2 linked regions of the Armatimonas rosea genome follow. The protein of the gene in region 1 interacts with the protein of each later gene in a pairwise test. Links are inferred from orthologs where the notes say so. Each region holds a gene or a part of one and is shown in the gene's direction. Other genes may lie near its edges. The genes, in order: cysE and cysK.

Evidence for each region.
Region 2: the proteins of cysE (region 1) and cysK interact in binary tests that used the Escherichia coli proteins (3 or more experiments, as listed by UniProt). The link is inferred for Armatimonas rosea from one-to-one orthologs.

The regions. Positions count from the first base shown.
Region 1 is NZ_JACHGW010000006.1:205,342-208,639, reverse strand. What follows is about bases 282-3,264. They hold cysE (serine O-acetyltransferase), read left to right. Parts: upstream 282-1,415; coding sequence 1,416-2,114; downstream 2,115-3,264. Other genes in these bases: HNQ39_RS25995 (VanW family protein), read left to right, coding at 2,111-3,264; HNQ39_RS26005 (DUF3857 domain-containing transglutaminase family protein), read left to right, coding at 282-1,376. In the rest of the region: more of HNQ39_RS26005, read left to right, coding at 1-281; more of HNQ39_RS25995, read left to right, coding at 3,265-3,298.
Region 2 is NZ_JACHGW010000003.1:883,924-887,190, reverse strand. Bases 174-3,125 are described here. They hold cysK (cysteine synthase A), read left to right. Parts: upstream 174-1,144; coding sequence 1,145-2,107; downstream 2,108-3,125. Other genes in these bases: HNQ39_RS19110 (MFS transporter), read left to right, coding at 2,208-3,125; HNQ39_RS19120 (RrF2 family transcriptional regulator), read left to right, coding at 680-1,135; HNQ39_RS19125 (GNAT family N-acetyltransferase), read right to left, coding at 174-575. Outside these bases: more of HNQ39_RS19125, read right to left, coding at 1-173; more of HNQ39_RS19110, read left to right, coding at 3,126-3,267.

The DNA.
Region 1 (3,298 bases):
GGCTCCGGGTGACCGTCCCCAAGTCGCTGAATCTGGCCCGCAAGCTCCGCAATAGCGCGATCGAGCCGACTATCCGGGCGGCGGCGGATGGAAAAAGCGTCACCTATACCTGGGAAGACAAAAATGTCGCCCCGCTCTCCACCGAGCCACTCATGCCCCCCATCGAGCGCCAGCTCCCCAAGCTGACGGTCTCCACGGTCCCGAGCTGGCAGAGTGTCGCCGACTGGTACACCAAGCTTGCCCAGTCCGCGATGCAGAGCGATGCCGCGGTTACGAGCCTGGCCCGCGAGCTTACCAAGGACTGCCGCACTGACGAAGACAAGGCGCGGGCGATCTTCTACTATGTTCAGGAGAAGACACGCTATGTCGCCATCGAGCTGGGTATCTCCGCCTACCAGCCCCGCCCTGCGAGCCGGACACTGACCGTGCAGTACGGCGACTGCAAGGACATGGCGACTCTCCTCGTCTCGCTCCTGCGCGCCGCGGGGCTCACCGCCTACCCGGTCCTGCTCCAGGCCAACGAGCCCTTCCCCCAGCAGACCGAGCTGCCGTCGCCCCATGCCTTCAACCACGCCCTCTGCCAGGTGCAGCTCGGGGGTAAGACCTACTGGCTCGATGCGACAGCGCAGGTCTGCCGCTTTGGCGATATCCCCCAGGCAGACCGCGGGGTCGAGGTGCTGGTGATTAAAGATGGCAAGGCGGTCTTTGAGACGATCCCCGTGGGCACGCCCCAAGATGAGCTTAGTGAGCAGCGGGTCTTGCTGACTCTGGACACTGAGGGAGCCGCCAAGGGCCAGGTCGCGCTCTCCGGAAGCGGCGATACCGAGCTGGCGCTGCGGGCGAACTTTCGGGTTAAGAGCCCGGATGAGTCGCGGCAGTATGTCGAGTCGCTGCTGGGGACGATTGGAGTCAACCCCAAGGTGAGCCGCTACGAGCTCTCTGATGTCGCCAACCGAGACACGCCTCTCGTGCTCAAGTCCGAGGCGAGCTTTCCCTCGTGGGCCAATGTCAGCGGTGAGCTCCTGATCTTCAAGGCCCGCCCGGATCAAGCGACCTCCGCCTTTGCCTCGCCCTTCACCGAGGAGAACCGGCTCTACCCGATCTACCAGTCCCAGTCCCGCCTGACCCGCGCTATTCTCGAGGTGACCCTTCCGCAAGGCTATAGCTTTCTCTATGTCCCCAAGCCCACCGAGGGTGAGAGCGCTCTGGGGAGCTTCAAGCGCACGGTCATCCAAGAAGGGCGCAAGCTCGCCATCACCATCGAGGTCACCGACCGCCGCGCCCTCGTTCCCGCAACCGACTACGCTGCACAGCGCCAGTACATCGAGCGCTACCTGCGGATGTACAGCGAGTCGGTGATCGCTAAGAAGGACTGAGCCAAGCCCAAGGAGGCCCCGTGATAAAATTGTTTCCATATGTTTGCTCGGCTCCGTGAGGATGTTGCGACCATTTTCCAGAAAGACCCGGCGGCGCGAAACTTGCTGGAGGTCTTCACGTACGCCGGGCTCTGGGCCGTTCTCTACCACCGCCTCGCGCACCGGCTCTGGCTCTCGAACCTCAAGACTGCGGCACGCTGGGTCTCCCAGTGGTCGCGCTTCATGACGGGAGTCGAGATCCATCCGGGCGCGACAATCGGACGGCGCTTCTTTATCGACCATGGGATGGGGGTTGTGATCGGGGAGACGGCAGTGATTGGGGACGATGTCCTGATGTACCACAATGTCACTCTGGGAGGGACCAGCCTGGAGAAGACCAAGCGCCATCCCACGATCGAAGACGGTGTCTTAATTGGTATGGGAGCGAAGATTCTGGGTAACATCACGGTGGGAGCGAAGGCGAGGATCGGAGCCAACGCGGTCGTGATCCGGGATGTCCCGCCCGACTCCACCGCCGTGGGAATCCCCGCACGCATTGTCGGGCAGCCCACGGTCACGGAGACAACTCCGGTGATGAACGCCAGCCTCAACTCCCCCGATCCCAATGCAGAGGCACTTCGCGTCCTGAGGGACGAGGTACAATCGCTCCGGCAGAGGCTGATCGTGTTAGAAGGGCAAAAAGAGGACGAAACCCAAACCCTTTCGTCGCCGTCTAACGACACTGAAGAACTAAGATGACAAGCGTGGAACCTACTCCTGAACCGCCGCGGCGCTCCCGTGGCTTTATTATAGGGCTAACCTCAACCCTGATCGGCCTCGGGCTCCTTGGGACGGGCGCGACCGTGACCTACTCCCGTACCCTCCCCGATGCCACCCGCATTGCCCCTGGTGTCAAGATCGGCGAGACCCCGGTCGGAGGCCTCACCCGCGAGGAGGCGCAAGAGAAGACCGTAGCCTGGGCACGGGAGCAGCTCGCAAAGGCCGTGGTGCTGACCGCCCCGGTCTCTGGCAAGAAGTGGGCGATCACGACTGGGGAGCTGGGAGGGCGCTTTGAGCTAGAGTCCGCGCTCGATGCCGCCTGGCAGGTGGGAAAGGACGACAACTTCTTTGAGCGACTCTACCACGGCAACAAAGAGCGCGGGGTGACCCTCTATCCGGAGTTCAAGTTCGACCCCGCCAAGCTCGATGCCCACCTGGCAAAGGTCGCGAAGGCCGTCCACAAGACCCCCAAAAATGCGCGCGCCAAGATGGAAGGTACCGGTGGCTTGGTCCTCGCCGAGCGCGAGCAAAAGGGAATCGAGCTCGACCTTGCCGCGACCAAGGCTGCTCTTCTCAAGGGAGGCAATGCTGCCCTCGCCGATGGAGAGACCGCGGAGATCGTGGTTAAGGAAGAGGATCCCAAGGTAACCGCAGAGGACCTGGGGAAGATGGGGACCCTCCTGAGCGCCTTCACGACCGACTACGGCGGCTCGCCCAGCAACCGCAAGGCCAATGTCGCGCTGGCGGCGGCAAAGATCAATGGGCTGCTCCTCGGCCCCGGCGAGACCTTCTCCTACAACAACACGGTCGGGCCGCGTGAGACGGAGTTCGGCTGGAAGATGGCACACCAGTACCAGGACGGGCTCGTGGTAGACGGAGTCGGGGGCGGTGTCTGCCAGGTCTCGACCACGCTTTATAACGCTGTTCTGCTTGCCGACCTAAAGGTAGTCTCGCGCTCCAACCACTCGATGCCGGTCGCCTATGTCCGCCCCGGCCGGGACGCGACGGTCTCCTACGACTCCACCGACTTCAAGTTCCAGAACAACACCGACGGCCCCATCTTTGTCGGTGCGAAGGCCAACGGCGAGACCCTGACCTTCCGCATCTACGGCACCAAGGCCCCGGAGCGCAAGGTTCTCTCGATCTACACCGGCGAGCGGCGC
Region 2 (3,267 bases), on another replicon or contig:
TCCATGTCCTCGGTGAGGGTTGGGGCCGTGGCGAGGCGCAGCTCCAGCGCGTGGGTCTTTGCCATCGAGCGCTCGTAGTAGCCGATGTTCTGGCGGTGCTTCTTGCTCAGGGTCTTCAGGAACGCATCGTAGCTCTCGGGCAGCGGCAGGTACGGGCAGGTCTCCCCCTGCCAGACCTGGGCAGTGGGTAGCGTCGTCGCTATCCCACCGGGCGGCACTTGCTGACAGTCGGCCCAGAGCCAGCGCAGCGAGTTCTGTGCGAGCCACTGCCCTACCGCCTGAACAACAGCGTCTTCTTGCCCAGGGAGTGCCAGCAGATCCAGGTAGTCCGAGCCCCCCGTCCCGACCAGCCGAAGCGTCCCCGCAGCAGAGAAGAAGGGGGCGAGGCCGACGACCTCTACCTGCTCGTCCTCGACCAGCAGGGCAAAGAGGCGCTTGCCGGCTTTGTTGTGTGCCCACCACGCCGCACTCCACTCCCAGGTCTGGAAGACGGTCGCGCTCGGGGATGCCGCCGCGAGCGCTTTCCAGGAGCTCTCCAGCGCCGCAAGGTCGGAGATACAGTGAATCTTGAGCACGAGGGCTATTGTACCTTGCCATTTCGTCCCCGAAACTGTATACTTAATTCCGATCAATTTACTCACCTTAACAAGGGCGAGAGTGAGAAAGACGTCAATCGCCTATGACATTCACGACAAAAGAAGACTATGGCCTCCGTGCGGTACTGGATCTTGCCGCGCAGGGGGGCAGTGCGCCCGTGCAGGCGCGTGAGATCGCGGCGCGACAGCAGATCCCCGAGCCCTTTCTCGAGCAGCTTCTGGCATCGCTCCGGCGAGCCGAGGTCGTGCGCTCGATCCGTGGAGCCGGCGGCGGCTATGTGCTGGCTGACACCCCCGAGCGGGTCACGGTGGGGGCGATCCTACGGGCGCTCTCGGGGCCGCTGATTCCCCATGAGCTGATCCAAGGCACCCCCGAGGAGCCCGAGTCTCTGGGCGCGATCCCTGAGGTGCAAGTTGTCCGCGGTGTCTGGCACGAGCTCCGTGCCGCCCTCCTCTCTGTCGTCGAGACCGTTACGGTCGCGGAGCTCCTAGAGCGCCGCATCGCCACCCGCGAGGGATTCCTCGCCATGCATATCTAAGGAACCACTATGAAAATCTACAACAACCCCACCGAGCTGATTGGCAATACCCCCCTCGTGCGTCTCAACCGAGTCACCGAGGGCGCGGGGGCCGAGATTCTCGCCAAGCTGGAGTACTTCAACCCGGGCCTCTCCGTGAAGGACCGCATCGGTGTCAACATGATCGAGGCCGCCGAGAAAGCGGGCCGGATCGCCCCGGGACGCAATGTCATTGTCGAGCCCACGAGCGGCAACACCGGGATCGCGCTGGCGTTTGTGGCCGCCGCCAAGGGCTACGAGATCATCCTGGTCATGCCGGAGACCATGTCGATCGAGCGCCGCTTGCTCCTCAAGGGCTACGGCGCGACCCTGGAGCTGGTTCCCCCGAGCTACGGGATCGGCATGACGGGCGCGATCAAGAAGGCCAATGAGATCGCGGCCGAGGATCCCGAGAAGTACTTTATCCCCCAGCAGTTTGAGAACCCGGCCAACCCGGAGATTCACCGCAACACCACGGCGGAGGAGATCTGGAACGACACCGACGGCACCGTGGACATTCTGGTCGCCGGGGTCGGCACCGGCGGAACCATCACAGGAGTCGCCGAGGTGATCAAGGCGCGCAAGCCTAGCTTTACGGCGATCGCGGTCGAGCCCGTCGCCTCTCAGGTGATCGCCCAGACCAAGGCGGGCGATGCCCTGGCCCCTGCGCCCCACAAGATCCAGGGAATCGGGGCGGGCTTTGTGCCCAAGAACCTCAACACCGATGCGGTCGATGAGACCTTCCCCGTGAGCAACGAGGACGCGGTCGCGATGGCCCGCCGCGTGATGCGCGAAGAAGGACTGGCCGTGGGGATTTCGTCGGGGGCCGCGATCTACGCCGCCATCGAGGTCGCCAAGCGCCCCGAGAACGCCGGCAAGCGGATCGTCGTGATCGTCCCCAGCAACGCCGAGCGCTACCTCTCCACGATTCTCTTTGAGGACCTGCGCGGGTAGGGCACTCCCCCGGCTCGTTCCTCGCCACCCCCTCTCCCTCTGGATCCACGTTCCGTGGGAGGAGAGGGGGTGAAATTTTGGGAGGGGGTAAAATTTTGGTATGAGCACTCCCACTCCCTGGTCGGTTCTTCGGACACGCGCGCCCTTTCGGCGGCTCTGGCTGGGGGCGCTGGTCTCGTCGCTGGGGGGCACGTTCACCTGGATCGCGCTTACCTGGTTTCTTGTCGAGCGCACCCACTCCGATGCGGAAGCGGGAGCCGCGATTGGGCTCATGCTCCTCTGTATCTCCCTGCCCGCAGTACTGACCGGCGGGCTGATCGGCAAGCTCCTGGACCGCGTGCAGCCCCGCCCTGTCCTTATCCTGGATAACCTGGCACGGGCCGTGCTGATCGCCCTGATTCCCCTCTTCGACCTCCTCGGCTGGCTTCCCCTCGTGTCCGTCTACGTGATCTCCACGCTGATGGGTGCCCTTGAGCCCGCCACGAGAGTGGGAACGCGCTTGCTCACACCACACCTGATCCCCGACGAGGAGCTGGAGGTCGCCAATGGTGCCCTTGCCCTCACGGAGCATCTCCCCGTGATTGTCGGACCTGCGCTAGCCGGTTTTGTCATTGCACAGTGGGGGGCACCACGCGCCCTCCTACTCGATGCGGCGAGTTTCCTGGTCTTTGTGGGAGCCGCCGCCACGATGCCCGATATCCTCCGCACCGAAGCCAAGCCCGACTCGAAAAGAGGCTTTGGGCCGCAGGTGCTCCTACGCTTCCCCCTGCTACTCTTTGTGACTCTCATGAGCGCGGCCGCGACCTTTGCCTACGGCCCCACGGAGGCGGCGCTTCCGCTCTTTGTGAAGAACCAGCTCCATCAGGGCGCGAGCGGGCTGGGCTGGCTCTGGTCCGCTGTCGGGGTTGGTGCAGCCGTGGGAAGCCTCGCCACGGGCTGGCTCATCCGTCGCGTCCCCGCAGGGCTCGCCATGTCCCTGAACTGTCTGATCTGGGGCCTCTGTGAGGTTGCGCTTGCCTTCTCCCCAACGCTCTGGCATGCGCTCGCCTGCTTCTTCCTCGGTGGCATTGTTTGGGGCCCCTACATGGCGGTAGAGGCCAGCTTCCTCCAGCGCAACACCCCCGCGGACCAGCAAGGGACGGTCTTTGGGGCGCACGCCG